Regions from separate parts of the Streptomyces sp. NPDC053560 genome, predicted to be linked through region 2. Evidence: riboswitches for the same ligand, from Rfam matches in the RefSeq annotation. Region 2 holds a riboswitch; each other region holds the start of a gene.
What was found. A riboswitch is a leader RNA that binds a small molecule or an ion and turns the genes downstream of it on or off. The one in region 2 is predicted to bind cyclic di-AMP.
Positions count from the first base shown of each region.

Region 1: linked by a shared signal. The riboswitch ahead of ACIGQF_RS27830 (M23 family metallopeptidase) and the one ahead of ACIGQF_RS33685 (M23 family metallopeptidase) in region 2 are both predicted to bind cyclic di-AMP.
Region 3: linked by a shared signal. The riboswitch ahead of ACIGQF_RS24595 (NlpC/P60 family protein) and the one ahead of ACIGQF_RS33685 (M23 family metallopeptidase) in region 2 are both predicted to bind cyclic di-AMP.

Region 1 is NZ_JBITXI010000012.1:162,477-172,678, reverse strand. Features, by position in the region: gene ACIGQF_RS27850 (CobW family GTP-binding protein) at 66-1,256, shown strand; gene ACIGQF_RS27845 (DNA topoisomerase (ATP-hydrolyzing) subunit A) at 1,435-3,900, opposite strand; gene ACIGQF_RS27840 (M16 family metallopeptidase) at 4,242-5,624, shown strand; gene ACIGQF_RS27835 (M16 family metallopeptidase) at 5,645-7,012, shown strand; cyclic di-AMP (ydaO/yuaA leader) riboswitch at 7,356-7,514, shown strand; gene ACIGQF_RS27830 (M23 family metallopeptidase) at 7,527-8,357, shown strand; gene ACIGQF_RS27825 (GntR family transcriptional regulator) at 8,591-9,289, shown strand; gene ACIGQF_RS27820 (HPr family phosphocarrier protein) at 9,649-9,930, opposite strand; gene ACIGQF_RS27815 (GNAT family N-acetyltransferase) at 10,179-10,202, shown strand, end outside.
Region 2 is NZ_JBITXI010000017.1:142,257-152,458, reverse strand. Features, by position in the region: gene ACIGQF_RS33710 (PrsW family intramembrane metalloprotease) at 1-1,131, shown strand, start outside; gene ACIGQF_RS33705 (very short patch repair endonuclease) at 1,232-1,621, shown strand; gene ACIGQF_RS33700 (hypothetical protein) at 1,732-2,031, shown strand; gene ACIGQF_RS33695 (aldo/keto reductase) at 2,223-3,197, opposite strand; gene ACIGQF_RS33690 (VOC family protein) at 3,317-3,748, opposite strand; gene ACIGQF_RS33685 (M23 family metallopeptidase) at 4,321-5,718, opposite strand; cyclic di-AMP (ydaO/yuaA leader) riboswitch at 5,730-5,871, opposite strand; gene ACIGQF_RS33680 (DUF2332 family protein) at 6,146-7,297, shown strand; gene ACIGQF_RS33675 (PP2C family protein-serine/threonine phosphatase) at 7,341-8,456, opposite strand; gene ACIGQF_RS33670 (esterase-like activity of phytase family protein) at 8,706-10,202, opposite strand, start outside.
Region 3 is NZ_JBITXI010000010.1:167,833-178,034, forward strand. Features, by position in the region: gene ACIGQF_RS24575 (cobalamin B12-binding domain-containing protein) at 59-469, opposite strand; gene ACIGQF_RS24580 (lipase family alpha/beta hydrolase) at 1,558-2,328, shown strand; gene ACIGQF_RS24585 (M23 family metallopeptidase) at 2,608-4,395, shown strand; gene pcrA (DNA helicase PcrA) at 4,496-6,994, opposite strand; cyclic di-AMP (ydaO/yuaA leader) riboswitch at 7,501-7,682, shown strand; gene ACIGQF_RS24595 (NlpC/P60 family protein) at 7,690-8,859, shown strand; gene ACIGQF_RS24600 (hypothetical protein) at 8,983-9,336, opposite strand; gene ACIGQF_RS24605 (alpha/beta fold hydrolase) at 9,997-10,202, opposite strand, start outside.

The DNA of each region.
Region 1 (10,202 bases), on a different contig from region 2:
CGGCTTTCGGGCAGGGGCCGGTGCCGGTTGTCGAGGGGCCTGTGGCGCCGCAGATTCCGGTAGTTGTGCTTGCCGGGTTCTTGGGTTCCGGCAAGACGACCCTGCTGAATCATCTGCTGAGCCGGAGCGGCGGCACACGGATCGGGGCGGTCGTCAACGACTTCGGGGCGATCGAGATCGACGCGATGCTGGTCGCGGGCCAGGTCGACTCCATGGTGTCGCTGGGGAACGGGTGCCTGTGCTGCGCGGTCGACACCAGCGAGCTGGACACCTACCTGGAGCGCCTGGCGCGGCCGTCCTCCCACATCGACGTCATCGTCATCGAAGCCAGCGGCCTGGCCGAGCCGCAGGAGCTGATCCGGATGATCCTGGCCAGCGACAGCGACCGGATCGTGTACGGCGGGCTGGTCGAGGTGGTCGACGCGGCGGAGTTCGAGAACACCCGCACCCGCCACCCGGAGCTGGACCGGCATCTGGGTATCGCGGACCTCGTGGTTCTCAACAAGGCCGATCGGGTCGGTGACGGCCGGCGTACGGAGTTGCTGGGCACGCTCGGGCAACTGGCACCCGGTACGCCTGTGGTGTCTGCCGCGTACGGGCGCGTCGACCCGGAGCTGCTCTTCGAGCGGCGGCCTCGGGAAGGCGTGTCCGAGGGGCAGATGTCCTTCGAGGACCTGCTCCGGGAGGAAGTCGAGTACGAGGAGGAAGCCGAGCACGGGGAGGAAGCCGGCGTCGGCGCTGGTGGCGGACATGAGCGCTGTGACGGGCACGGGCACGGGCATGGTCATGGGCGGCATCTGCACTCGGCCTACGAGACGGTCGAGTTCACGTCGGCCGAGCCGATGCACCCGCGGCGGTTGATGGAGTTCCTGGACGCGCGGCCCGCCGGGCTGTACCGCATCAAGGGGTTCGTGCACTTCGGGGTGGAGGGGAGTAGGCAGAAGTTCACCGTGCACGCGGTCGGCGGCTTCCTGCGGTTCTACCCCGGTGAGTGGGACGCGGAGGAGGAGCGGCTCACGCAGCTGGTGCTCATCGGGTCCGGCATCGACGCTCCGGACCTGCGCAAGCAGCTGGACGCCTGCCGGGACACCGCCCCCGAGGAGACCGACCCGCACGCGATGTGGGGCGTACTGCGATACGTACCGTCCGCCGCGCCCGACGAAGAACCGGACGAGACGGACGAGACGGAGGAGACGGGAGAGACGGGAGAGATGGAAGAGACGGAGGGGATGGAAGAGTCGGTGGAGGGCGAGTAAAGCGGGAGCTGTCCCGCAGGGGCGGCCGCCGCACCCCCCAACGCTCCACCTCTCCCCAACGCTCCCCCTACGCTCCACCGCCCCCACAACCGCCGAAGCCCGGTGTCGTACGCCCCCGAGGCCGCACGACACCGGGCTTCAGCCAGACGACCCCACGTCTGTCCTGCACCGTCCGTCCCTACACCGGCCCGGCCAAAGCCCCCACCGACTTGGCCAGCGGCATGCCCGAGCCGTCGCGGCGCGGGTCGGGGTCGGGGAGGGGGACCGGGGCGCCCTTGGTGTCCGCGGCGCGGGCCGGGGCGGCGCCGGCCCAGGCCAGGATGAGGTGGTCCTCGCCCTTCAGGAAGCGCTGGCAGCGGACGCCGCCGGTCGCGCGGCCCTTGCGCGGGTACTGGTCGAACGGGGTGAGCTTGGCGGTGCTGACGCCGTCGTCCAGGGTGCCGTGCGAGCCGGAGACGGTGAAGACGACCGCGTCGGCGGCCGGGTCGACGGCGGTGAAGGAGATGACCTTCGCTTCGGGGCCGACCTTGATGCCGGCCATGCCGCCGGCGGCGCGGCCCTGCGGGCGTACCTGCGCGGCGGGGTAGCGGAGCAGCTGGGCCTCGTCGGTGATGAAGACGAGGTCCTCCTCGCCGGTGCGCAGTTCGACGGCGCCGACGACGCGGTCACCGTCCTTGAGGGAGATGACCTCCAACTCCTCCTTGTGGGCCGGATAGTCCGGTACGACTCTCTTCACCACGCCGTGTTCCGTGCCCAGGGCCAGGCCCGGTGAGGATTCGTCGAGGGTGGTGAGGCAGATCAGCTCCTCGCCGTCCTCCAGGGTGAGGAATTCGGAGATCTTCGCGCCGCCGGACAGGCTGGGTGCGGCGGCTGTCTCCGGTAGCTGGGGCAGGTCGATGACCGACAGGCGCAGCAGCCGTCCCGTGGAGGTGACCGCGCCGACCTCGGCGCGGGCGGTGGCGGGTACGGCGGAGACGATGACGTCGTGCTTGGCGCGCTTGGCGTCGATGTCGAAGGAGCCCTCGCCGCCCGACGTGCGCGCCAGGAGGCCCGTGGAGGACAGCAGGACGCGGCAGGGGTCGTCGGCGACCTCCAGGGGCACCGCGGCGGCGGTGGCGCCGGAGGACTCCAGCAGGACGGTGCGGCGGTCGGTGCCGTACTTCTTGGCGACCGCGGCCAGTTCGCTGGAGACCAGCTTGCGCAGCTCGGCGTCGGAGTCGAGGATCTTGGTCAGCTTCTCGATGTCGGCGCGGAGGGTGTCGCGCTCGGATTCCAGCTCGATGCGGTCGAACTTGGTGAGGCGGCGCAGCGGGGTGTCGAGGATGTACTGCGTCTGGATGTCGCTCAGCCCGAAGCGCTCGATCAGGCGCTGCTTGGCCTCGGCGCTGTTCTCGCTGGAGCGGATGAGGCGGATGACCTCGTCGATGTCGATGAGGGCGGTGAGCAGGCCCTCGACGAGGTGCAGTCGGTCGCGCTTCTTGGTGCGGCGGAACTCGCTGCGGCGGCGCACCACGGTGAAGCGGTGGTCGACGTAGACCTCCAGGAGTTCCTTCAGGCCCAGCGTCAGCGGCTGGCCGTCGACCAGCGCGACGTTGTTGATGCCGAAGGACTCCTCCATGGGCGTGAGCTTGTAGAGGCTCTCCAGGACGGCTTCGGGGTTGAAGCCGTTCTTGATCTCGATGACGAGGCGGAGGCCGTGCTCGCGGTCGGTGAGGTCCTTGACGTCGGCGATGCCCTGGAGCTTCTTTGCGCCGACCAGGTCCTTGATCTTGGAGATGACCTTCTCGGGGCCGACCGTGAAGGGCAGTTCGGTGACGACGAGGCCCTTGCGGCGCGCGGTGACGTTCTCGACGGTCGCGGTGGCGCGCATCTTGAAGGAGCCGCGGCCCTTTTCGTACGCGTCGCGGATGCCGGAGAGGCCGACAATGCGGCCGCCGGTGGGCAGGTCCGGCCCCGGGACGTACTTCATGAGCGTCTCGAGGTCGGCGTTGGGGTGCTTGATGAGGTGCCGGGCGGCGGCGATGACCTCGCCGAGGTTGTGCGGCGGCATGTTGGTCGCCATGCCGACGGCGATGCCGGAGGCGCCGTTGACGAGGAGGTTCGGGTAGGCCGCCGGGAGGGCGACCGGTTCCTGCTCCTGGCCGTCGTAGTTGGGCTGGAAGTCGACGGTGTCCTCGTCGATGGACTCCGTCATCAGGGACGTGGCGGAGTCCATGCGGCATTCGGTGTACCGCATGGCGGCGGGCGGGTCGTCGTTGCCGAGCGAGCCGAAGTTGCCGTGGCCGTCGACCAGCGGCAGCCGCATGGAGAAGGGCTGCGCCATGCGCACCAGCGCGTCGTAGATGGACGCGTCGCCGTGCGGGTGGAGCTTACCCATGACCTCGCCGACGACGCGGGCGCACTTGACGTACCCGCGGTCGGGGCGGAGGCCCATCTCGTTCATTTGGTACAGGATGCGGCGGTGTACGGGCTTGAGGCCGTCGCGTGCGTCGGGCAGGGCGCGCGAGTAGATGACCGAATACGCGTACTCCAGGAAGGAACCCTGCATCTCATCGACGACGTCGATGTCGAGGATCCGCTCCTCGAAGTCCTGGGGCTCGGGGGTGCCCCCTGAGGGTCGGGTCTTCGTGCTGCGGCGGGCCATCGCGGCTGCGGCTCCTTCGCTCGAACTCGGCTTCGCTTACGGCTGGGCGTCTGCTGTTCCGGCGGGGCGGCGCGAGTGCGTGTCCGTCCTGCCGGGCGGCAGGCTCGGTGCCGGTGCTGGGTGCTCAACGGCTGAGCCTGTCGCGGACCATTGTGGCCCGCGGGTCTGACATCGCCGACCGCGACCCGTCCGTACGCCCGTCCGAGCCGGATGTGCGGCGGGCCTCGTTCCGGGGAATCTCCTTGCGGCGGGGTGCCGGGCGGGAACTTCGCCAGATGTCGGCGCGCTTGCATACAGTGACAGAACTTCCTCGCAAGCGGATCGAAGGGACGTACATGCCCATGGGTCACACGGCCACAGAACAAGCCGGGTCCGGCGGCCTGACAGCGACCGAGCACCGGCTGGCCAACGGCCTGCGCGTGGTGCTCTCCGAGGACCACCTGACCCCCGTCGCGGCGGTCTGCCTGTGGTACGACGTCGGCTCCCGGCACGAGGTGAAGGGCCGCACGGGCCTTGCGCACCTCTTCGAGCACCTGATGTTCCAGGGCTCGGCGCAGGTGAAGGGCAACGGTCACTTCGAGCTGGTGCAGGGCGCCGGCGGTTCGCTCAACGGCACCACGAGCTTCGAGCGGACGAACTACTTCGAGACCATGCCGGCCCATCAGCTGGAGCTCGCCCTGTGGCTGGAGGCGGACCGGATGGGTTCGCTGCTGGCCGCGCTGGACGAGGAGTCGCTGGAGAACCAGCGCGACGTGGTGAAGAACGAGCGCCGCCAGCGGTACGACAACGTGCCTTACGGTACGGCGTTCGAGAAGCTGACGGCGATGGCCTACCCGGAGGGCCACCCGTACCACCACACGCCCATCGGGTCGATGGCCGATCTGGACGCGGCGTCTCTGGAGGACGCGCGGCAGTTCTTCCGTACGTACTACGCGCCGAACAACGCCGTGCTGTCCATCGTGGGCGACATCGACCCCGAGCAGACGCTGGCCTGGGCGGAGAAGTACTTCGGCTCCATCCCTGGCCACGACGGCAAGCAGCCGCCGCGGGACGGTTCGCTGCCCGGGACCATGGGCCGGGAGCTGCGGGAGGTCGTGCACGAGGAGGTGCCTTCGCGGGCCCTCATGGCGGCGTACCGGCTGCCGCACGACGGCACCCGTGAGGCTGATGCCGCGGACGTGGCGTTGACGATCCTGGGTGGCGGCGAGTCCTCCCGCCTGTACAACCGCCTCGTGCGCCGCGACCGCAGCGCCGTCGCGGCGGGCTTCGGGCTGCTGCGTCTGGCGGGCGCGCCCTCGCTGGGCTGGCTGGACGTGAAGACGTCGGCCGGCGTGGAGGTGCCCGCCATCGAGCGCGCGGTGGACGAGGAGCTCAAGCGCTTCGCCGAGGAGGGCCCGACCGCCGAGGAGATGGAGCGGGCGCAGGCCCAGTTGGAGCGCGAGTGGCTGGACCGCCTGGAGACGGTCGCCGGGCGCGCGGACGAACTGTGCCGGTACGCGGTGCTGTTCGGTGACCCGCAGCTCGCGCTGAGCGCCGTACAGCGCGTTCTGGAGGTGACTCCGGAGGAGGTGCAGGCGGTCGCCGCGGCCCGGCTGCGTCCGGACAACCGCGCGGTGCTGGTCTACGAGCCGACCGGGCCCGCCGAGGCCGCCGCTGTGGAGGCCACCGAGGCCGACGCGACCGCCGCCCAGCACGACACCGAGACCGAGGAGGCGGCGCAGTGACCGAAGCCGTGACCCCCACCATGACGTTCCACCCGCAGCCGCAGGCCGGGCAGCCGAAGCCGTGGGCGTTCCCGGCGCCGGTGCGCGGCCGGCTCGGCAACGGCCTGACGGTGCTGCGCGCCGACCGGCCGGGCCAGCAGGTCGTCGCGGTCGAGATCAACCTCGTGGCGCCGCTGGAGGCCGAGCCCGCGGGCCTGGACGGTGTCGCCACCATCATGGCGCGCGCGCTCTCCGAGGGCACCGACAAGCACGACGCCGAGGAGTTCGCGGCCGAGCTGGAGCGGTGCGGCGCCACGCTGGACGCGCACGCCGACCATCCCGGTGTCCGGGTCTCCCTCGAAGTACCGGCCTCGCGTCTCACGAGGGCGCTGGGCCTGCTGGCCGACGCGCTGCGTGCCCCGGCCTTCCCCGACGGCGAGATCGAGCGCCTGGTGCGCAACCGTCTGGACGAGATCCCGCACGAGCTGGCGAATCCGGGGCGCCGGGCGGCGATGGCGCTGTCCAAGCAGCTGTTCCCGGCCACGGCCCGGATGTCCCGGCCGCGGCAGGGCACGGAGGAGACGGTGGCGCGTATCGGCGCCGCCGCGGTGCGTGCCTTCTACGAGGCGCATGTGCGTCCGGGGACGGCCACGGCCGTGGTCGTCGGTGACTTCGCCGGGGTGGACCTGGACGCGGCGCTGGAGGAGACCCTCGGGGCGTGGGCGGGCTCGACCGCGGAGCCGGTGGCGGCCTCGCCCATCGTGGCCGACGACACCGGCCGCGTCGTGATCGTGGACCGGCCCGGTGCGGTGCAGACCCAGCTGCTGATCGGCCGCATCGGCGCCGACCGGCACGACCGGGTGTGGCCGGCGCAGGTGCTCGGCACGTACTGCCTGGGCGGCACGCTGACGTCCCGGCTGGACCGTGTGCTGCGCGAGGAGAAGGGCTACACGTACGGCGTCCGGGCGTTCGGCCAAGTGCTGCGGTCCTCCGCCGACGGTACGGGCGCCGCGATGCTGGCCATCAGTGGCTCGGTGGACACCGCCTCTACGGGGCCCGCGCTGGAGGACCTCTGGAAGGTGCTGCGGACGCTGGCCGCCGAGGGGCTGACCGACGCCGAGCGGGACGTGGCGGTGCAGAACCTGGTCGGTGTGGCGCCGCTGAAGTACGAGACGGCTGCTGCTGTCGCGGGGACGCTCGCCGACCAGGTCGAGCAGGAGCTTCCCGACGACTTCCAGGCGCAGCTGTACCGGCGGATGGCCGAGACGGGCACGGTCGAGGCGACCGCCGCCGCGGTCAGCGCCTTCCCGGTGGACCGGCTGGTGACGGTTCTGGTGGGCGACGCCGCGGAGATCGCGGAGCCGGTGCGGAAGCTGGGCATCGGCGAGGTGTCGGTCGTCAAGGGCTGATGCGGAGCGGGCCGGCGGCGGAGCTGTACCGCCGCCGGACGTCGCGGTAACGGTTGTGAATTCGCCCGCGCCGTACGGCGGGAGGGCGGGCCGGAACGGGGCGTACCGGTGCCGTCACGGGGTGGCGTGAAAGCCGTCAACGCCGCCCACATATCAGGACATAGTGGATCCCGGGTCGCCAATGCGGCCCGGGATCTCTGCTTTTGTCCGGAATGCAGTAGGTGGTTGCTCGCGAGCCGTGTGGCGTCCGGCACAAACTCCTGTTTCTGTTTGCTGATCGCGAGATGTCCCGTTTAGCGTCGGTCCGGCTGTTCGACAGAAGTGCGCCGCACCCGCGGCCGCCGGGCAGTCATCGCCGAGTCCCCGTACGGCGCGAGCCAGGGGAGCCGGGGACCCACATGTCCCTTGGGGTGAATCGGGCGACTCCCCCCGGAGCCGCCCGTAGGAGACCTTCCTGCTCCGAACCCGTCAGCTAACCCGGTAGGCGAGAAGGAAGGAAAGGAGTGCGCCGGTCATGGCGTTCACCCGTGCCACCGGCAAGCACCGCCGCCCCGGCCGTGCTGCCCGGACCACCCGCAACATCGCCGGCATAGCCGCGGCGACCGGCGTCGCCGTTTCCATCGCCTCCCCGGCGCTGGCCGCGAACGAGGACCCGGCCGCCACCACCGACACCGGCCTCACCCGCGCCATCGCCGACACCGGCGACCGGGTCGCGGACAACATCGTCGCCCAGGCCGACGCGCAGGAGGAGGCCGCCGAGGTCGCCGCCGCCCGCGCCAAGGTCGAGGACGCGGCCGTCAAGAGCGCCGAGGACGCGAAGAAGAAGGCCCAGGACGAGCGCCGCAAGGCCGCCGAGGCCGCCAAGAAGAAGGCCGAGAAGAAGAAGGCCACCGAGGCCCGCGCCTCACGCTCGGAGGCCCGTACCACCCTCAGCGTCTCGGGCTTCGTCGCGCCGATCTCCGGCAGCTACGTCTCCACGCCGTACAGGGCCTCCAGCGGCCTGTGGTCCTCCGGCAGCCACACCGGCATCGACTTCCACGCCGCGTCCGGCACCGCCGTCCACGCCGTCGGCGCCGGCACCGTCGTCGAGGCCGGCTGGGGCGGCGCGTACGGCAACAACGTCGTCCTGAAGATGGACGACGGCACCTACACCCAGTACGGCCACCTGTCGTCCATCGGCGTCTCGGTCGGCCAGAAGGTCTCCGCGAACCAGCAGATCGCGCTGTCCGGCAACACCGGCAACACCACCGGCCCGCACCTGCACTTCGAGGCGCGCAGCGGCCCGGAGTACGGCTCGGACATCGACCCGATCGCGTACCTGCGCTCGCACGGCGTCAACGTCTGACGACCGCGCACCGTACGGCGCACTCCGCGTATCCCGAAGCCCCGGCCCGACGGCCGGGGCTTCGGCGCACCCGGACGCGCTTCCGTCCCCGCGTTCCCGCGCACCCCTTTCCTCGGCCAAAAAATATCCAGGAATTCGTCACGGCCATCGGAAAAGGCGGCCCGGTGTCATAGAGTCACGGAAAAGGCGCCGCCCGGCGGCGTTTCCGGAGGATTGCGGCGGAGGCACGGACGATGCGAGGAAATATTTCGGCGCATGTGGTCTGCACGGCGATTCGCGACGACATCGTCTCCGGCGCGTTCCCGCCCGGCTCCCGGCTGATCGAGGAACTGCTCGCCTCCCGGTACGGCGTCTCCCGCGTCCCCGTACGCGAAGCGCTGCGCACCCTGGAGTCCGAGGGGTTCGTCACCACTCGCCGGCACGCGGGCGCGTGCGTCGCCGAGCCGACCGAGCAGGAGGCCGCCGACCTCCTGGACATCTGCCTCCTCCTGGAGCCCCTGGGTGCCGCCCGTGCCGCGGCCCGCCGCTCCGCCGCGCACCTGAAGGTGCTGCGCGGCCTGGTCCGGCTGGGGCGCGCGAGAGCCCGCCACGGCAACCCCGACGACCTGCGCCAACTGGACGGCTGGTTCCACGGGACGCTCGCGCAGGCGAGCGGCAGCGCCAGTATGACGGCGCTGCTCGTGCAGGTACGCCGCAAGATCGACTGGGTGTACGCGGTCGACCTGGGGCGGATCTCGCCGGGGGACGTGGACCGCTACTGGCAGGAACTCGGCGCGATCGTGGACGCGGTGGCGCGCGGTGACGCCGAACGCGCCCGCGCACTGACCGCCGCACACGTGGAGCGCACGCTGCCCGCCCACCGGCTGCGCCGTCCCGCACCCGCGGTGAGGGAAGTGAAACCGTCCGTAAACATGGCGCGCGCCCAGAATTAACACCGCTGCCGTATACAACTCCTGGGGGAATTCTTCCCCTGTAATCGGCGTGCCTGGCGTGCCTGAATTCGGGAGTGCGAGTGCGGCGGGGTGGGGGTATTCCGTACGCGGCTTTACGCGTATGCCGCCGAATTCTACTCGGAGCACGGAGGCCCGGCCGGTAATTCCGTACAGGTCGGCAAGGGGGTCCGGTCCGCCGGACGTGGAACGGCTCGGACGCCGAACGGCCCCGCCGGACCCAGGGCGGCCTCCCACTGGACGTGGAACGGCCCCGCCCGTGACCCGTGGGGGCGGGTCACCGTGGCGGGGCCGTGAGAGGCCGTTCCGGCGGCGTGGGCCCGCCGGGTCTGCCCGAAGGGTCAGACCGTCTCCGGGAGCTCCTCGAGGCCCTCGGAGACGAGCTTCGCCAAGCGGTCCAGCGCCGCGTCGGCGCCGTCGGCGTCCGAAGCCAGCACGATCTCCTCGCCGCCCTGGGCGCCCAGGCCCAGGACCGCGAGCATGGAAGCGGCGTTGACGGGGTTGCCGTCGCCCTTGGCGATCGTGACCGGCACGCCGGAAGCGGTGGCCGCACGGACGAAGATCGAGGCGGGGCGGGCGTGCAGACCCTCGGCCCATCCGACATTGACGCGGCGCTCAGCCATTGTGTTGCCCTTCGGGTCGGAGAAGTTGTCTAGACCAGTGTCTCACGCGGGCACCGGTGGTCCGGTGTGCCCAGCCCGGGCGAGCGCTCGGATCCTAGAAGGCCAAGCCTGCGTCACGCCCCGGCTGTACGCATGCTGAGACCCGGTCGTACGCACCGTCCCGCCGCCGGGTACGTACGGTCGTCTCCGTGCAGCCTCCGGGGCACTTCGACCGGCCCCGGATACGCCACCGGTCGTACGCTGTCCGCATGGAGACGCCGTCGGATGCCGCC
Region 2 (10,202 bases):
GGCACGGAAGGGTTCCTGGTCGGTTTCGCGCTCGCCGTCTTCCCCGTCCCGGTACTGGTCACGGTGTTCCGCTGGCTCGACCGCGTGGAGCCGGAGCCATGGCGCAACCTCGCCTTCGCCTTCGCCTGGGGCGCCTGCGCCGCGACCCTCGTCGCGATCGTCGCCAACGGCTTCGCGACCCAGTGGCTCAGTACGAACATCGCGAGCGTCTCCCCCACCGACGCGGAGACCTGGAGCAGTACGGTGGTGGCGCCCGTCGTCGAGGAGTCGGCGAAGGCCGCCGCCATCCTGCTCCTCTTCGTCTTCCGCCGCCGGCACGTCGACGGCATCACGGACGGCATCGTCATCGCCGGCCTCACGGCCACCGGCTTCGCCTTCACCGAGAACGTCCTCTACCTCGGCAACGCCGTCGGCCGCGACCTCTCCCTCGGCTCCCTCAGCCTGCACTCGCTGGCCGGGCTCGCCGACTCCCTCACTGCGGGCACCTTCTTCGTACGCGTCATCATGTCGCCGTTCGCGCACCCGCTCTTCACGGTCCTCACCGGCCTGGCCTTCGGCATAGCCGCGACCCGCTTCCCCCACCACCGCCCGCTGCGCCTGGCGCTGCCCGTCCTGGGGCTGACGACGGCGATCCTGCTCCACTCCATATGGAACAGCGCGTCCTCCCTCGGCAGCTTCGGGTTCCTGGCCGTCTACGGGCTCTTCATGGTCCCGGTCTTCGCGGCCGTCTCCTGCCTCGCCGTCTGGTCGCGCCGCGAGGAACTGCGCTCCCTGCGCACCTACCTCCCCCCGTACGCGGCCGCCGGCTGGCTCACCCCGACCGACCCGCTCACCCTCTCCTCGCTCAGGACGCGCGCCCTCGCCCGTACGATCGCCCGCCGCACCCACGGCCCCGCCGCCGCCCGCGCCGTCACCGAGTACGCGGCCCTGGCCACGTCCCTCGCCTTCCTCCGCCGCCGCGCCCACCGCACCGGCCCCACCCCCGACTTCCACACCCGCGAACGCGCCCTACTCCACCACCTCTGGCAAACCAAACCCCTGGCCCACCCCGCCCTGACCCACGCGCATCGCACCCGGAACCAGGCTCAGGCTTCGGCCCCTTCGCACTCGCCCGCCCCGTACGACGGCTAGAACGGCGTAGTCCCCGATGCCCCCCGCCTCGCCCCACCGGCTGTCCGGCACAATGGGCCCCGTGCCTGTGACGCCCTCCTCCCCCGGTGTCTCGGCGCGCATGAGTCGCCAGGCCAGCAAGGACACCTCCGTGGAGATGGCCGTCCGCCGGCTGCTCCACGCCGCCGGGATGCGCTACCGGCTGCAGCGGCGCGTGCCCGACATGCCACGTCGAACGATCGACATCGCCTTCCCCGGCCTCAAGGTCGCGGTCTTTCTCGACGGGTGCTTCTGGCACGGCTGCCCTCAGCACGCGACCCACCCGAAGGCGAACGCCGAATGGTGGCGGCAGAAACTCGACCGCAACATGGCACGCGACCTGGAGACGACCGAACACCTCACCGCCGCCGGCTGGACGGTCCTCCGCTTCTGGGAACACGAGACCCCAACCGACGTGGCAGCGAGCATCGCTGTCGCACTCTCCGAGGTCCGGGGCGGCAAGGCCCGCTGAGCGGCGGATGCTCCGCGGCGGAGCGTCACCGTCGCAGCCCTCCCTCACCGGAGGCGAAGCCCGAGCGTAAGGTCATGGGCAGAGATGTCCATGATGCGGAGGTTGTCGTGATGGCTCGGGTTCCGGCGAGTGTGGTGGCGGCTGCTGGGCTGGTGGGGGGCTACGGGGTGGCTCGGTGGACGAAGAAGCGGCCGTTGGGTGGGGTGGCGTTGGCGGCGGCCGGGGCTGTAGCGGCGCGGGAGTGGCAGCGCAAGGGCGGGAACGGTACGGCGGCCGCGCTCAGCGGGCTGTACGTCGCGGCGTTCGCCGGGTCGCATCCGCTGGCGAAGAAGGTGGGCGCCTGGCCCTCGGTGTTCGCGGTGGCCGGGGCCGTGGCGGCGACTTCGTGGGCGGTCGTCGACCGGAAGTGAGCCGGTGGGGCAGAGCCACTGGGGTCGTGAACCGGTGGGGTGGTGAGCCGGTGGGGTGGTGAGCCGGTGGGGTTGTGGGCCTCTGGGGCTGTGAACCGGTGGGACTGTGAGCCGGTGGGGTCGGGCGTGGCTGGGGGCGGTGGCGCGGGGGTACCACCGCCCTCAGCGCGTACGAAGCTCGCCGACGGACGTTACTCCGAGGCGTTCGTCAGTTGGGCGATGTCCTCGTCGGTGAGGCGGAGGCCGCCGAGGGCCATGAGGGCCGGGAGTTGGGCTACCGTGCGGGCGCTGGCGATGGGGGCCGTGATCGTGGGCTGGGCGGCGAGCCAGGCGAGGGCGACGGTGGCCTGGTCGGCCTCGTGACGTTCGGCGACCTGGTCGAGGGCGGCCAGGACGCGGCGGCCGCGCTCGGTGGCCAGGTGCTCGGCGGCCTTGCCGGAGCGGGCGCTGTCCACGTTCGTGCCCGGGCGGTACTTGCCGGTCAGGAAGCCGGAGGCGAGGCCGTAGTACGGCATGGCGCCCAGGCCGTACCGGGCGGCGACATCGCGCAGCGGGCCCTCGTACGTGTCGCGGGACACGAGGTTGTAGTGCGGCTGGACGGCGACGTACTTGGCCAGGCCTTCGCGGGTGGAGAAGTCGAGGGACTCCTGCAGGCGCTCCGGGGAGATGTTGGAGGCACCGATCTCGCGGATCTTGCCGGCCTTCACCAGCTCGTCCAGGGCGGAGATGATCTCGGAGACCTCGACCGACTCGTCGTCGTAGTGGGTGTAGTAGAGGTCGATGTAGTCGGTACGGAGACGGGCCAGGGAGTCGTCGACGGCCGCCTTGATGTTGGCGGCGGACAGGCCCTTGCGCTCGGGGAGGGCGCCGACCTTGGTCGCGATGACGAGGTCGGAACGGTTGCCGCGGACGGTGTGCCAGTCGCCGATGATCTTCTCGGACTCGCCGCCCTTGTTGCCGGGCACGAAGAAGGAGTACGCGTCGGCCGTGTCGATGAAGTTGCCGCCGGCCGCGGTGAACGCGTCCAGTACGGCGAAGGAGGCCGACTCGTCGGCGGTCCAGCCGAAGACGTTGCCGCCGAGGGACAGCGGCGATACGGAGAGCGAGCCGAGCCGCTTGGCGGAGGGCACCGGGCCGGGAACGGAAGCAGGAGTGGAAGTGGCCATGTTTTCGTTCAGCGGGGCGAGTGGGGGAGTTATTCCGTTGCCCGTCGACCGGTATTCCGTTGCCCGCCGGCCGGAATTCCGTTGACGGCGGCCGGTACTCCGCCGACCGCTCGGGCGGGCTAGCGCTCGCTCAAGGGGGACGGGGCCTCCTGGACGGTCCAGCCGTTGCCGTCGGGGTCCTTGAAGAGCATGAAGGCGTTCCAGGTCTCGCCGCGGCCCGCGGCCCAGCCGTCGGCACCGAGGTGCTGGACCGGACCGACATCGACACCCCGCTGGACCAGTTCGGCATGGGCCGCCTCGATGTCCACCACGCACAGCTGGAGGCCCTGGAGCGAGCCCGGCGCCATATCGGTCTGGCCGGGGGCCGGTGGCATGCCCTGGATGAGGGCGATCGAGCAGCGGGAGCCGGGCGGGGTGAGCTGGATGATCCGTACGCCCTCGGCGATCTGCGCGTCGGTGTCGACCTTGAAGCCGCACCGGTCCGCGTAGAACTCCTTCGCCCGGTCCAGGTCGGTGACGGGGACGGTGATGACTTCGAGGGTCCACTCCACGAGGGTCCGCCCTTCGGTCGGCACGCCGTCGTACCCCGGCGGGACTTCCCACGCCGGGGCGGGTCCTCCCATTCTGCGCGGGCGGCGTGGATTTCGCTCCCGTACGGGCATCCAGGCGTACGGCTCTACGGGACTACGGCCTACGGGCATCCAGGCCTACGGGCGTACGGCCGTACCGAAACCGGCGGCCCCGATGTGTGGGGCATCGGGGCCGCCGGAGAGTGCGGGTCCGCGTACGGAGGGCCGGGGACGGTCCGTGGGCACGCGGAGACCCGGCCGTCGGCCACCGCCTCTCCCCTCCTGCTGTGTGCGCCCTGCGAGGCGGGGCGCACGAGGCGGCGGCGACGGCGGACAAGTGCCCGGAACGGGCGAACGGAAGCCCGCCGGGCGAAGAATGGACCGTTCGTTTTCGGGGCCGTCGGTCATCCGTCGTTGGCCGTCGGTCATCCGTCGTTGGCCGTCGGTCGTCCGTCGTCGGTCATCCGTCGTTGGCCGTCGGTCGTCCGTCGTCGGTCGTCCGGCCAGACCGGATCAGTAACGGATCAGGCCGGGCCGGACCGAATCGGACCAGGTCAGATCTTCAGGCCGTGGTCGCGGAGCCACGGCAGCGGGTCGATCGGGGAGTCGGCGCCCGGCCGGACCTCCAGGTGGAGGTGCGGGCCCGTGACGTTGCCCGTGGCGCCGACCCGGCCGATGACGTCGCCGGCGTTCACCTTGCCGGAGGTCTTCACCATCGAGGAGAGGTGGCAGTACCAGAGCTCGGTGCCGTCGTCGAGGGTGACGACGATGCGGTAGCCGTACGAACCCGCCCAGCCGGCCTGCGTGATCGTGCCGCCGTGCACCGCCTTGGCCGGGGTGCCGGTCGGCGCGGCGAAGTCGAGGCCGGTGTGGTCGGCGGCCCAGCGGTCGCCGCCCTGCCCGAAGGTGGCGGTGATGGTGAACGAGGAGACCGGGAGGGTGTAGCTCTTCGCCAGCTCGGCGAGCTTGGCGGCGCGGGCCGCTTCGGCCTTCTTGCGCTCCGCCTCCTCGGCCTTGGCCTCGGCTGCCGCGTCGGCCTTCTTCTTCGCGGCCTCGGCCTGCTGCCGGCGCTCGGCGGCCTCCGCCTCGGCCTGTTCGACGGCGGCCTTCTCGGCGGCCTCGCGGGCCTCCTGGTCGGCGGAGTTCTGTGCCTGCTCGGCCTGTTCCATGATGCGGGTGCGGAGGGCGTCGCCGCCCTGGGAGTGCTCGCCCCCGGCGGCGCCGGCCGCCTGCGTGAACGGGCCGCCCTGTGCGTTCGCGGCGTCGGCCGTGTCGGCGGAGCCGTTCGAGCCCAGCTTCTCGGACACGCGCTCGGCCATGCCGCCCAGGTCGGGCATGGATATGGAGACCTGGGGCTTGCCCTGCGCGGTGGCGATGCCGCCCGCGCCGACCGCCGCCATGACGCCGACGCCCAGGACCGTGCTGCTGCGGGCGAGGCCGCCGCGCTGCTTGGCCACGCGGTGCCGGCCGCGTACGGGGCGTACGGACTCCTCCGTGGGGTTCCATTCCTCCCACGCCCCGTCGTGCACGCCGTCACCTGCGCCGTACTGCGCGCCGGCATGGGCGCCGTCATACGCGCCGCCGTGCGCACCGAAGGCCACGGCACCCGTACTGGTCATCGGACCCGTACCGGTCATCGGACCCGTACCGGTCATCGGACCTGTAGCGGTCATCTGGCCCGTACCGCTCACCGCGGGGAAGGTCGCCGTATCCGAGACCGCGGGGAAAGTGGCCGTGTCCGAGGCCGCGGGGAAGGCCGCGGTGTCGGCGAACGCCGGTTCCGTGTGGGCCCCGGGGGCCTCGTGGCCGTCCGGATACGGGTGCGGGTACGAGTACGGATGCGGAGACGAATCCTGGTGCGCGTACGGGTCGTGCACCGCGCCCTCGTGCGTCGCGAACGGCTCGTACGCGGTCCGGCGGGACGGTTCGGGGGCAGGCTTGTTGGACGCCACGGGGGCGCACTCCTTTCCTTCCTTCTCGCCTACCGGGTTAGCTGACGGGTTCGGAGCAGGAAGGTCTCCTACGGGCGGCTCCGGGGGAGTCGCCCGATTCACCCCAAGGTGGTGGTTCCCCGGTTCCCTTGGCGGGTGGTGCGGTAATGAAGTGCGCTGTTGGGATTCGGCGTCGGCGCGCGTTGCCGTCTCTTGCGACGGCTGTAACGACCGCGCTCCGTTATCGGACAGTAATGGAAGGGACGGCTGGATTCCAAGCGTTCCCCGGAATCCGTACGACCGCTGACCAGGACTTATGCATGCAGTCACGGCTAAATTGGGGCGAGTTGGCCATGGATCGGAAACCCGAACCGGACTGATCGTTTGCCAGTTGTTATGCGGAGGGGTGCGTATCGGCTACGGACGGTGAGAGCAGTAGCGTCTGATCATGGTCGTCAACAGCGCGCAGGCAGTGGCGGATCGGTACGCGGACTTCGCGTGGCAGCAGGCGCGGGGGGAGTCCGACGCCCACGAGGAGTTGACCGCCCGCATCAGCCAGGACCCGGACTTCTGCGACTTCCTGGCCGTCTCGTTGCCGCACGGCAACCAGCAGCAGCCCAACCTCCTGCTCGCCGCCGTCCGTTACCTCGACGGCCCGCACGCCGAACAGGGCCCGCGCGGCGACTTCGCGTACCGGAGCTGGCGCGAGTGGACGATCCGGCACTGGGACGACGTACGCGACGTCATGATGCGGCGGCTCGCCCGGACCGACGAGCCCGCGCGCTGCGCCACGCTGCTGCCCGTCCTCGCCCGTCTCCCCCAGCCGCTCGCGCTCCTGGAGGTCGGCGCGGCGGCCGGGCTGTGCCTGCATCCGGACCGGTACCGCTACCGCTACGACGGCGGGCCGGAGTTCGGGGATCCGGACAGCCCGGTGGTCCTTCCCTGCCGCACGTCCCCGGGCACGCCGGTACCGGCCGCGCCACCGCGGGTCGTCTGGCGGGCCGGCCTCGGCCTCGACCCGCTCGACCTGTCCGACCCGGACGACATCCGCTGGCTCCGCGCCCTGGCCTGGCCGGGCCCGCGGGACAACACGGCCCTCGGGACGAGTGCCGGTACGGGCACGGGGGACGCCTGGTCCGGCGGTACGGAGAACAGCGGCGATACGGGGAACGGCGGCCGTACGGGGAACGGTGGCGTGGACGTCGCCGACCGGGCCGGCCGGCAGCTCGCCGCCGTCGAGGCAGTGCGGAACGCGCCGCCGACGCCCCTCGTACGCGGCGACCTCCTGCACGAGCTGCCCGCGCTGGCCGCGCAGGCGCCGCCCGAGGCGACGCTGGTCGTCTTCCACACGGCGGCGCTGACCCACCTGCCCCTGGAGCGCCGCGAGGAGTTCGTCCGGGTCGTACGGTCACTGCTCGTGGACCGGCCCGGCCACTGGGTCTCCCAGGAGCACCACAGCGTGCTGCCGTGGCTGCCCGGCCCGCGCCCCGCCGACGCGCGCCTCCTCACGCTCGCCGTCGACGGCCGGCCCGTCGCCCTCACGGAGCAGCACGGGCGGAGCGTGCAGTGGCTCGCGGAGCCGGAGCCGGAGCCGGTGTAACCGGTCCACCGTCTAGGGCCCACCCCTCCGTAGGCCGTGGGGCTCACCCCTCCGGTCGGCGGAGGGCCAGCAGGGCCATGTCATCCTCCGTCTCGCCCCCGGTGTGCCGTGCCACGTCGTCCACGAGGGCGTCCAGCAGCGCGTCGGGGCCGGGGAACACCCGGCCGGAGAGCCGGACGGCCGGCTCGTAGAACACGCCCCTGGAGTCCCGCGCCTCGGTCACCCCGTCGGTGAACAGCAGGATCATCGCGCCGGGCGGGAACCGGGACTCGTCCGCGCGGTCCGGCCAGCCCGCGACCTCGCTCAGCCCGAGAGGCAGCGCCGGGGTCCGCGGCGCCAGCTCGCTCAGCGTGCCGTCCACGCACAGCAGCAGGGGCGCCGGGTGGCCGCGGTTCAGCACCCGCAGCATCCCGCGCTCCTCGGACGGGACCTCGGCGAGAACGGCCGTGGTGAACCCCTCGAACTGGTCCAGCCCCTCGCGTCTGCTGCCCTCGCGCTGCAGCGCCCGCTCCAGCCGCCCGGCCACCGCCTCCAGCGTGGCCTCCTGCTCCGCGGCCTCCCGGAAGGCCCCGATGACGATCACGGCGGCCTCCACGGCCTCCAGCCCCTTGCCCCGTACGTCGCCGACGATCAGCCGTACGCCGTGCGGGGTGTCCTGCACGGCGTACAGGTCGCCCCCGATGCGGGCGTCCGCCTGCGCCGCTTCGTAGCGCGCCGACACGTCGAGTCCGCTGATGCGGTCCGGCGGCTGCGGCAGCACGGCGCGCTGGGCCGCCTCCGCCACGTCCCGCACGGAGGCCAGCCGGGCGTCGCTGATCCGTACGACGCGGTTGATGCCGAGCGCGAGGACCGACACGACCAGGACGGTCACCGCCTCGGTGTACGACTCGTAGCCGCCCATCCGGCCGTGGAAGGCGACCACGCCGATCTCCGCCAGGACGGAGAGGACCGCGGTGAGGGCGGTGTACCGCAGCGAGTACAGCGGCGCCGCCACCAGGGGGGCCGCCGAGAAGAAGGGCGCAGCGGTGTACCGCGACGGCGTCAGCAGGTCGAAGACCAGGCCGCCGATCAGGAAGATGGCGGGCAGCCAGCACACCAGCCGGCGGCCGAACCTCGGCAGCCCGTCCCGACGGGCCTGCCGCTCCCGCTCTCCCGGCATGCCCGTTCCGCCTCGCCCCATCCGCACCGGCCTCTTTCCCGCGCCGCTTCCCGTGTGCCGCTTCGCGCTCCCGTCACCACCGCCGTCCCAGGGTGACCGCCCTGGAACCGTACGGCGACCCGGCGGGGGCCGGACGGGCGACCCCTCGGAGACGGCGGGGGCACCGCAGGCCGGTACGGCCCGTCAGCCTCTGAGCCGTACCGCAGCCTCTGAGCCGTACCGCAGCCTCTGAGCCGTACCGCGACGGACTCAGCCCCGGAGCCGTACCGCGACGGAGTACAGCCGGGTCGCCTGGGCGCTGCGGGCGTTGTCGTCCGCGACCATGTAGAGCACCCGGTGGCCCGCGTACCGCCCGGACAGCTCGGGGCCCAGCGCCATCCCCTCGACGTTCTGCAGGACCGGGTTGGGCTGCGGCTCCTCGGTGCTGATGCCGCCCCACGGACAGCGGGAGAGGTCGAACAACAGCTGCTTGGGCGCGATGAGGTCGTTGTCGTGCTTGGTGACCGAGGCCTGGCCGGTGACGTCGTCGGCCGTGGTGAGGTCGACCTCGTAGACGCGTATGCCATTGCCGAGGCCGCTGATGTAGCCGCGCTCCAGGGCGAGCAGATGCGTCTCGTCCACGGCGACCAGCTCGGACAGGAAGAGCCCCTCCTCGGTCTGGTACGCGTACTGGCTCTCGGGGGTGTACGCCTTGCCCGCGGCGCCCTCGTAGCGCTCGATGCGGATCTGGTGGCGGCCGTGCACGTCGTCGTCGCCCAGCAGCGGGCCCTCCATGCCCGCGAAGAGGTGCTTGCCGTCCGGGGTGACCGCGAGCGACTCCAGGCTGCGGGTGTTGTCGGCGGCGCCCTTCGGCGGCGGCTTGAAAGCATCGGGCACCGGGAGGTCGGGGCCCTTCTGCTTGCCGTCGGCGAGGCTGAAACGGCGGATCGCGGGGCCCAGCTCGGAGCTGGCCAGCACCGTCCCGCCGCCCTTCTCGACCACCAGCCCCTCGCCGTCGAACTCCGGGAATTTCGAGCGGTCCGAGCGGTAGAGACCCTGCACTCCGGTGACCTCGGGGCGCAGCTTCTCGGGGCTGCCGAGCGCGATGCTGAAGACCTGGGCGGGCTCCCCGTCCCGCAGCGCGAGGACCTGCGGCCCCGCCGCCCCGGAGACTCGGCCCTCTCCTGCGGCGTCCTTGCCGTCGCCGCTCTTCCCCTCGGCTCCCTCCCCCTCGGCGTCCTTCCCGTCGCCTTGCGCGCCGCCGGTCAGCGCCAGCGCCGACAGGCCGGCCACCTCGTCGCCCAGGTACTCGTTGTGCGGCTGCTCGCTGAGGCGGTCGGAGACGTCCAGCAGGGTGGCCCGGCCCTCCTTGCCGCAGCTTCCCGGGATCGGCGGGGCGGCGTCGGCGGCGGGCCGCCGCTCCGGGCCCCACCGCAGCGTCCCGGCCGTCCCGGCCGCCGCCCCGACGAGGAGCAGGGCGAGCCCGGCGGCACCGAGAACGAGCGGGCCGGGGCCGCGGCGGGCCGGGGCGGCCGCCGCGACCGGGTCGGCCGGCTGTCTGTTCCGTACGAAGGGCAGATCGCCCACGCCGCCGTTGTCCAGCCGCTGCGGGCGGGGCAGGCGCTTGGCCGCGAGGGTCTGCCGGAGGGTGCCGTGGATCTGGTTGAGGGTCAGGTGCGGCTCACCGGCACGGGCCGGGTCGCCGCGCTCCAGGAGGCGGATCAGCTCACCGGTGAAGGCGGTGTACGCGGCGTCGCCCTTCGCCTC
Region 3 (10,202 bases), on a different contig from region 2:
AGGCGAGCGGGCAACCCGCCGGACGGGCGACCGGGCGGTCGGCCGGGCCGCCGGACGGTCAGGCTGCCAGCTGGCGGACGTGGGTGTTGACCCAGTCGACGATGGAGGCCGTCGTGGCGCCGGGGGTGAAGATCTCGGCGACGCCCAGCTCCTTGAGCGGGGGGATGTCGGCCTCCGGGATGATGCCGCCGCCGAAGACCTTGATGTCCTCCGCGTCGCGCTCCTTGAGCAGTTCGATCACCTTCGCGAAGAGGGTGTTGTGCGCCCCCGAGAGGATCGAGAGGCCGATCGCGTCGGCGTCCTCCTGGATCGCGGTGTCGACGATCTGCTCCGGGGTCTGGTGGAGCCCGGTGTAGATGACCTCCATACCCGCGTCACGCAGCGCTCGTGCGATGACCTTGGCACCACGGTCATGGCCGTCGAGCCCCGGCTTGGCCACCACCACACGGATCGGACCGGTCACACCCATCACTGCCTCCAAGCCAAGCGCGGCACGTGCCTTGACCAGTGCCGTCGAGCCGACAACCGAATGAGCGGCCGCCCGGGCGGCCGCCAGCGTGAACGAACGTTATCGCCAGCATCGCGTACGGAGCCGTTTCGCGACATGGAGGGAGGGGGAAATCACACGTGGGACACGTTCGCCAAGCGCCGTACGCCTCACACCAACCGCCGCCGCGAGGCGGCGGGGGTGTCTGCGGACGACGCAGGGAGCCGCAGCAGGTCGTCGCACCGCCGCGTCGTGAGCCGCGCGGCACGGAGGTGCGCACTTCGGGTACGTACAGGCCCTGTGCACACGCACGGAGTGCGGGGAACTGGTATCGCGTCACGTACGCACACAACGCAGTACGGACGCAGGAGTAGCGGGGACACACGTCGGCGAGAGCGCCGGCGTCCCGTACCGGTATCAGGACGTCACAGGCGAGCACGGTGTACGGGGACCGTGTACGCACCCAACGGCTCCCCATGAGGGCATGACGGGGGACAGAGGCGTCCTCCCCATGCCGTTCGGGAGGTCGGCCGATGAAGGCCTTGCCCTTTCTCTGCTGTCTGATCCGCCCCTCCGCCGCCAGGCTGCGCGTCACGGTCTGGGAGCTGGCGGTGCTCGCGGGGCATCTGCTGCTGTATCCGATGGGCGTCTCGCAGGAGCAGGCCGCCGCCGCGGCGGCGCACGCCCGGGCGGCCGCCGAGGCCGCCGCGGACGGACACACTGATCCCCCCACCAACGACATGTTCATCGACACCACCGACACCATCGACGCGGTCATCGACACCGCCGACGCGGATGTCGACACGACCGATGCGAGTGTCCACACGACGGACACGACCGACACGACCGACACAGCCGGCACCGCCATCGGCGCCGTCGGGGCGGCCACCGGCATCAGTGCCGGTTCGAGAGCGCGGAAGGCCGCAGGGCCGTGGTCCACCGACGCGGACCGGACGCACGCCGATGCGCGGAGCGGAGCCGGGGCGCGGAGAGGCGCCGCGGCGGGGGCAGCGGCTCCGACAGGTCCCGAGGCGCGGACCGGGACGCGCGCGGGGGCGCGCTCCAAGCCGCTGACCGGGACCGGAGCCAGCTCCCGCGTCGGCGTCGAGACCGGCACCGACACCGACCGGCTGCCCGCGCCCGCTCTTCTCCCCACCGAGGGGCGGTCGCACCCGCCCGTGCTCCTGCTGCACGGCTTCATCGACAACCGTTCCGTCTTCGTACTGCTGCGCCGTTCCCTGCGCCGGCACGGCTGGCGTCATCTGGAAGCGCTCAACTACTCCCCTCTTACGTGCGACATACGCAAGGCCGCCGAGCTGCTGGGCCGCCACGTCGAGGATGTCTGCGCGCGCACGGGGCACCGCCGCATCGACATGGTGGGCCACAGCCTCGGCGGGCTGATCGCGCGGTACTACGTCCAGCGACTGGGCGGGGACGCGCGGATCCGGACACTGGTCACGCTCGGCACCCCGCACGGCGGCACCCGGCTCGCGTCGCTGCTGCCCGCGCATCCGCTCGTGCGCCAGATGCGGACGGATTCCGACGTGATCAAGGAGTTGGCCGCGCCGGCACCGAATTGCCGGACGCATTTCGTCTGCTTCTGGAGCGATCTCGATCAGATGATGGTCCCGGCGGAGACTGCGCGGATCGATCATGATGATCTCCGCACCCGGAACGTTCATGTCTCCGGTGTCGGACATCTGACCTTTCCGGTCAACGGCGCGGTCGCCGCCGGCATCCGCGAAGCGCTGGCCGCGACGGATCCGCTCAATCCGGGCCAGTCGGAACAGACCGGCGCCCCGCCGGAAGCCGCCGCCCCGGACCGGGCATCCGTGGCCTGAACTCCCCAGAAGCGCCCCGACCTGCTCCGACCGGCTCCGACCTGCCCGTTACGGACGTCGGCGCAGGTGGTCGCAGCGCGCGCCGGAGCCGACGGTTACGCCAATTGATCTCGAACATTCTTCGAACGTGGCGCCAAGAACCTGTGTGGCGTCCTCCGAAAGACGGCCAAATGCCCGGTCTGGAAGGGCCCGAAACCTACGGAAGATTGTCGCCGTCGCATACCGCCGGGTACAGTCGCCGCTAATTCTCCTGCTGCCGAGGCGAAAGAGAAGTTGGTGGTGAACGACCGTCACCCGTCGGGGAACCCAGACCCGACCGGCTCTGCTGCTGACGCCTCGTACGGGTCCCATCCCGGATACGAGCCGCACGGCCAGCAGGACCCCCAGCTCGGTTACGCCGCGTACGACGGGTACACCACCGGAACGTACGACACGGGCGCGTATGCCGCCGGGGCGTACGACCCGACCATGTACGAAGCGGCCGCCTACGACACCGGCGCCTACGGCACGGTGTCCTACGACGGCGGGACGACGCACGAGGGCGGAGCGTACGAGACCGGCAGCTACGACGTGAGCGGTGCGTACGACCCGAACGGGACGTACGACACCGGTACGTACGCCACGGAGTACGGAACCGGCAGCTACGACCCCTATGCGTACGGCGCGTACGACAGCACCGGTACGTACGACACCAGGGCGTACGCGCCGAACGGCACGTACGACACCGGCTCGTACGACACCACCGGCGCCTACGATGCCGCCGGTACCTACGACGCCACCGGTGCGTACGCCGAGTACGGGCAGCAGGATGCCGGGGCCGGCACCGACACCGGGCAGTGGGACAGCGAGGCCTGGGCCGGCGCCGAGGGGTACGAGGCGGCCCATCAAGGCGCGCAGTTCGAGACGAACCAGTTCGAGGCGACGCAGTTCGGCACGGGCCCCTACGACTCCGGACAGTTCGACACCGGACAATTCGATGCCGGGCAGCTCGACCCGTCCCAGTTCGACACCACCGGACAGTTCGACGCCTCCCACCTCGACGCGTCCCAACTCGACCCGTCCCAGTTCGAGACCTCGCAGTTCGACGCCGTCGAACACGTGCAGGGCGCGGCTCCCGAGGGGGCTGCCGAGTCCACCGCCGTCTTCACACCCGATGATCTGGCCGCGGCCGACGCCGGGACAGGTGCCGACGAGGACGGCGACCTCCACTCCGCCGTCACCGCGATCATCCCCGCCCCCGCCGTCTCCCCCGAGGGCGGCCTCGACGGTCCCTCCGGGGTTGCTTCCGGCGGCCGTCGGGCCGCCCGGCGCGAGGCGCACGGCAGCGGCGGCGGCCGGGGCCGGCGGCGTACGCCGAAGAAGTCCGCGCTGCTGACCGTCGCGGTGCCCTCCGTGGCCGCCATGGGCGTGTGCGCCGTGGCCGCGGCCTCCGTCTCCGGCGCGACCGACAAGGACGACGACACCGCCGTACAGGCCGCGTCGGAGGCCTCGGCCGTGAAGCCGTCCGCCGCGAACAACAAGCTGGACTCCCAGCTGTCGAACCTCAGCGCCGACGCGAACGACTTCGCCGACCGTGCCAGTCGTACGCAGGAACGTCTCGACCTGCAGGCTCGGGCGGCCGCCGAGAAGAAGCGCAAGGCCGAGGAGGCAGCGCGCAAGGAGGCGCTGCGCCCCAAGTTCGCGCTTCCGGTCAAGCAGCACGGGCTCAGCGCCCTCTACGGGCAGGCCGGCGTCAACTGGATGTCGCTGCACTCCGGGATCGACTTCCCGGTCAGCTACGGCACGCCCGTGATGGCCGCGACCGACGGCACCGTCGTCACCAAGTGGAACCCCGCCTACGGCAACATGGTGGAGATCACCGCGCCGGACGGCACGGAGACCTGGTACTGCCACCTCAGCAGCGCCAAGATCCGCTCGGGCACGGTGAAGGCCGGCGACGTGATCGCGTACTCGGGCAACTCCGGCAACTCCACCGGCCCCCACCTGCACTTCGAGGTGCACCCGGGCGGTGGCGACGCGATAGACCCGCTGCCCTGGCTGCGCTCCAAGGGCATCGACCCCAACTGAGCCGACCGAGAACACGCTCAGCACGCGCGCTCCAGCACGCGCTACATGAAGGGCCCGGGCCCCCGAGGGGTTCCGGGCCCTTCACGTATGCGCTGCCCGCCTACAGCTTCTGCACGGGTGCGTACCGCAGCAGCAGGCGCTTCGGCTTCTCGCCGCCGAAGTCGATCGTCGCCTCGGCGTTGTCGCCGCTGCCCTTGACCCCGACGACCGTGCCGAGCCCGAAGCTGTCGTGCGTGACGCGGTCACCGATGGCGAGCGCGACCACCTGCCGGTCCTTGGCCCGGCGGGTCGCGAAGCCGCTCGGCCCGGCCTTGCTCCGCGAGGAGGAGGACGAGGAGCCGAAGCCACCGCCGAAGAAGCCGGAGGACAGGCCCGAGGAGAGCCCGCCCATGGACGCGGACGGCGTCGCCGGGCCGGTCCGCTTCCACTCGACGTACTCGTCCGGGATCTCTTCCAGGAAGCGGGACTGCGGGTTGTACTGGGGCTGGCCCCACGCGCTGCGCATCGTGGAGCGCGTGAGGTACAGCCGCTCGCGGGCGCGCGTGATGCCGACGTACGCCAACCGCCGCTCCTCCTCCAGCTCCTTGGTCTGGCCGAGCGCACGCATGTGCGGGAAGACGCCGTCCTCCATGCCCGTCAGGAAGACGGTCGGGAACTCCAGGCCCTTCGCGGTGTGCAGGGTCATGAGCGTGATGACGCCCGTGCCCTCGTCGTCCTCGTCGGGGATCTGGTCGGAGTCGGCGACCAGGGCGACCTGCTCCAGGAAGTCGGAGAGGGTGCCGCCCGGGACGGCAGTCCCTGATGTCTCGGCGTCCACGCCGCGGTCCTGCTCGAACTCGAGGGCGACCGCCGCGAGTTCCTGGAGGTTCTCGATACGGGTCTCGTCCTGCGGGTCCGTGGACGACTGGAGCTCGGCCAGATAGCCCGTACGCTCCAGGACCGCTTCCAGGACGGTCGCGGGCCCTGCACCGGACTCCACGATAGTCCGCAGCTCTTCCATGAGCGTGTTGAAGCGCTTGACGGCGTTCGCGGAGCGCGCGGCCATGCCGTACGCCTCGTCGACGCGGCGCAGCGCCTGCGGGAACGTGATCTTCTCGCGGGCCGAGAGGGCGTCGATCATCGCCTCGGCGCGGTCGCCGATGCCGCGCTTCGGAACGTTCAGGATGCGGCGGAGCGGGACGGTGTCCTCAGGGTTGGACAGCACGCGCAGGTACGCGAGGACGTCCCGGACCTCCTTGCGCTCGTAGAAGCGCACGCCGCCGACGACCTTGTAGGGCAGCCCGACCCGGATGAAGACTTCTTCGAAGACACGGGACTGGGCGTTGGTCCGGTAGAAGATCGCCACGTCGCCGGCCCGGGTCTCGCCCGCGTCCGTGAGCCGGTCGATCTCGTCGGCGACGAACTGCGCCTCGTCGTGCTCGGTGTCGGCGACATAGCCGGTGATCTTCGGGCCGGTGCCGGCGTCCGTCCAGAGGTTCTTCGGGCGGCGGTTCTCGTTGCGCTCGATGACGGCGTTGGCTGCCGAGAGGATCGTCTGCGAGGAGCGGTAGTTCTGCTCCAGCAGGATCGTCGTGGCGTTCGGATAGTCCTCCTCGAACTGGAGGATGTTGCGGATCGTGGCACCGCGGAAGGCGTAGATCGACTGGTCGGCGTCGCCCACGACGCACAGCTCGGCGGCGGGCACCTCGTCCGTCCCCGGGCCGACCAGCTCGCGTACGAGGGTGTACTGGGCGTGGTTGGTGTCCTGGTACTCGTCGACCAGGACGTGCCGGAAGCGGCGGCGGTAGTGGTCCGCGACGTCCGGGAAAGCCTGGAGCAGGTTCACCGTCGTCATGATGATGTCGTCGAAGTCCAGGGCGTTGGCCTCGCGCAGCCGTGCCTGGTACATCGCGTAAGCCTCGGCGAGCGTCTTCTCAAAACCGTCGGCCGCCGTCCCGGCGAAGTCCTCGTGGTCGATGAGCTCGTTCTTGAGGTTGGAGACCTTGGCACTGAAGGACTTCGGCGGGAAGCGCTTCGGGTCCAGGTCCAGATCGCGGCAGACCAGGGCCATCAGGCGCTTGGAGTCGGCGGCGTCGTAGATCGAGAACGATGAGGTGAAGCCCAGCTTCTTGGACTCGCGGCGCAGGATGCGCACGCACGCGCTATGGAAGGTGGAGACCCACATGGCGCTGGCGCGCGGGCCGACCAGCTCCTCCACGCGCTCCTTCATCTCGCCCGCGGCCTTGTTCGTGAAGGTGATCGCGAGGATCTGGCCGGGGTGGACGTGGCGCGTGCCGAGGAGGTGCGCGATGCGGTGCGTGAGGACGCGGGTCTTGCCGGAGCCGGCACCGGCGACGATGAGCAGCGGCGAGCCCGTGTGCACGACGGCGGCCTTCTGCTGGTCGTTCAGCCCCTCCAGCAGCGCGGCCGGGTCGACGGCCGGGCGGGCGGCGCCGTCGCGGTAGTACGCGTCCCGCTGCACGGGCGCGTCGTAGCGGCCACCGAAGAGGTCGTGCGGCACCTCCTCCACTGCCGGACGGTCCTCGTCCTCGGGAGGCGGCGGCTCCTCGTCCTTGGGGTCGAGGTCCGCCAGGAAGCTGTCGTCAAAGAGGCTGCTCATCGCCCACCGAGTCTAGGCCGCCCCACCGACAACCCGGCCCCGGCCGCGGAATTCCGGGCTCAAGGATCCGGCGGAGGCGCGGTACGGGCGGGTCGGAGCGCGGCGGGAGCAGGGCCGGAGGGCCGTACGAACAGGGGCGAGCGCGACCTGAACAGGAACGGAGGACGGAACGGAGGACACGGCCCCAACAGCGGCGGAGAGCGGCGCGGAGGATACGGCACCCCGCCGCCCGTCACGGACGGACAACGGCACCGGACATTCCGTGGTCATGACAGCCCTCACATCGGCACGGACACGATCAGGTCACGAAAAGATTGCGGGCAAATCGAACATCAGCCTTCACAGAAGCCACACGAGTTGGCTACCGTGCCGACCGGGCAGCCCGCCCCACCGTCCGGTGACAGCACCGGCACGGGCCGCCCCGCCGAGTCCGGCCTGTCGTACGCACGGCCCTTGCCATACGCATGGCAGCTGTTCGTACGCACGGCAGCCGGAGCCGGGGACCCTCCCTCCTGTCGCCGACTTCGACGCAGGAGGGCCCACGTACGACCGGGGTGAATCGGTCTCTGCGGAGCGATCCGTACGGCCGTAGGGCACCTTCCGTAGCACCAGTGGGCACGCGCCCCACGCGCGCGCTCATGCGCCCGAACCCGACAGCTAACCCGGTAGGCGGTCCACGGAAGGAGTCGCCGGCCTTGGCGTCTCATCGCAAGCCCCGCACCCGCATGCTCACCGTGCCCGCACACCGCCGTACGGCGGCCGGGCTCACCACCGCGGCGCTGGCCTCGGTCACGCTGCTCACCCAGACCGCGGACGCGTCCCCCAGGAAGCCCGCACCTTCCATAGAGGAGGTCAAGAAGAAGGTCGACGGCCTGTACCGGCAGGCCGAGGTCGCCACCCAGAAATACAACGCCGCCAAGGAACGCTCCGCGACGCAGCGCGACAAGGTGGACGAACTGCGGGACGCCGCGGCCGAGCGGACCCAGAAGATGAACGACGCCCGGCGGGAGCTGGGCACCTTCGCCTCCGCCCAGTACCGGTCCGGCGGGCTGAGCCCGACCGCACAGCTGATGCTGGCGCAGGACCCCCAGCAGTTCGTGGACCGCAACCACCTGATGAAGCGGCTCACCGGCCGCCAGCAGGAGGCGGTCGCCGACTACCAGGACCAGCAGGCGCAGGCCGCGCGCAAGCGTGCGCAGGCGACGAAGGGCCTGGAGGAGCTGCAGAAGTCCCAGGAGTCGCTGAAGACGTCCAAGCAGGAGGTCCAGGGCAAGCTGACCGAGGCCCGGCAGCTGCTGTCCCGGCTGACCGCGCAGGAGAAGGCGCGGCTGGCGGAGCTGGAGCGCAAGAAGAAGGCCGAGGCGAAGCGCAAGGCCGAGGAGCTGGCGCGGGAGCAGGCCGAGCGCGAACGTGAACAGGACGGCGCTGCGGGCGGCACGGACGGCGGCTCCGGCTCCGGGACGGGCAGCGATTCCGGGACCGGCACCGGTTCCGGGGTGCCCGACGGTTCGTACGCGACCAAGGCGGAGAAGGCGATCGCGTTCGCCCGCGCGCAGATGGGCAAGCCGTACGTCTGGGGCGCCACCGGGCCCGCGTCGTACGACTGCTCGGGGCTGACCCAGGCGGCGTGGAAGGCGGCCGGCGTCTCGCTGCCGCGGACGACCTGGGACCAGGTGAAGACCGGCACGCGGGTCGCGACGAAGGATCTGCAACCGGGGGACCTGGTGTTCTTCTACGACGACATCAGCCACGTCGGGATGTACATCGGCGACGGCAAGATGATCCACGCCCCGAAGCCGGGCGCGAACGTACGCGTGGAGTCGATCTACTACATGCCGATCTACGGGAGCGTACGACCGGCCTGACGTACGACCGGCCTGACGTACGACCGGCCTGAGGCAACTCGCAGAACGACGAACCGCGCGGCCGCCCTTCGAGGGCAGCCGCGCGGTTCTCGCGTCCGGCGGGACTCTCAGGTCCCGGGGCGCTCAGGTCCAGAGGAGCGCGATGAAGATGTTGACGACCGTGAGCAGACCGACGAGTCCGAAGAGCGGCTTCTCCACCTTCTCCTCGTCACGCTTCACGTAGACCAGACCCAGGATGACGATCAGGACGGCGAGCTTGACGCCGATCTTGATGTTGTTGACCGAGGCGTCCTGCATCTGGTTCAGACCGACCAGGATGACGCCGGTCACCAGCATCGTGATCGCGCCGTGCAGCATCGCGGGCACGAAGCGGGCGGTGCCCGCGCTCATCGCCTTCATCTGCGTGAGGAAGCCGCCGAGCAGCGAAGCGATGCCGATGATGTGCAGGGCGACGAACACATTGATCACTACGTCCATAGTGGTCGATCGTAGCTCCGGCGCCGCACGGCCCTGCGGGCAGGTCCGCCGGCCACCTGTCACTCGTCCCCGGCACCCACCACCGGATCGAACTGTCGAGCGCCCCTGGTCCGCACTCTCGTACAGCACCGGTCGATGCCAGTCACCCGGAGGCCAGAAGCGGGCACCGACCGGTAAGGGAGTGGGCAATGCCCGGCAATGGCCCGCTTGCAGGCCGCCAGGAGGTTTAGCGTCCTCGTCCAGGCGGCCGGCTCCCCACCGCCGTCGGTTCCGCCCCGACGGCCGCCGGCCGCCCCCGCCGAAGGTACGGCGGCGGCCCGCTCCCCCTTGACCCGGGCCACCGCCGTACCAACGGCAGGGAGAGGGACCGTCGGCGCCCGCGAGCCTCCGGAAGCTCATTGACGCTTTGCTGACGCGAGGGGAACACCGGGCCCACCTCGTCACATTCGTATCGGAACACAGTTTTGGCAGACGGCTCCTGAAGGCGGTCCGGGAAGTCAGATGCCGGCAGCACGGGCAGCCGGTTCAGCAATCAATGAATTCCGGCTCACGGACCAGAATTCGACCGACCGGTCGTATTCCGCGTCCCGCACGTCCGCGCCCGCCGGTAACACCGGAACCGCCAGCCATATTCGGCCACGGAAAGGCGGCCCCGGCGGTTCAATGCAGACGCGGCACGTGACCGCTCACCACGAAGTCCCGCAACAGGTCCATCGCCCGTATCGGCGACTCGCGGAAGACCCCGTGCCCGGCCTCCGCCAGGACGTGCAACCGTACGTCCGCGCGGCTCAGCCGGTGCGCGAAGCGGCGGGCCGCCGAGGCGGTCGCCACCGGGTCCTGCTCGCCGGCCAGGATCATCGCGCGGC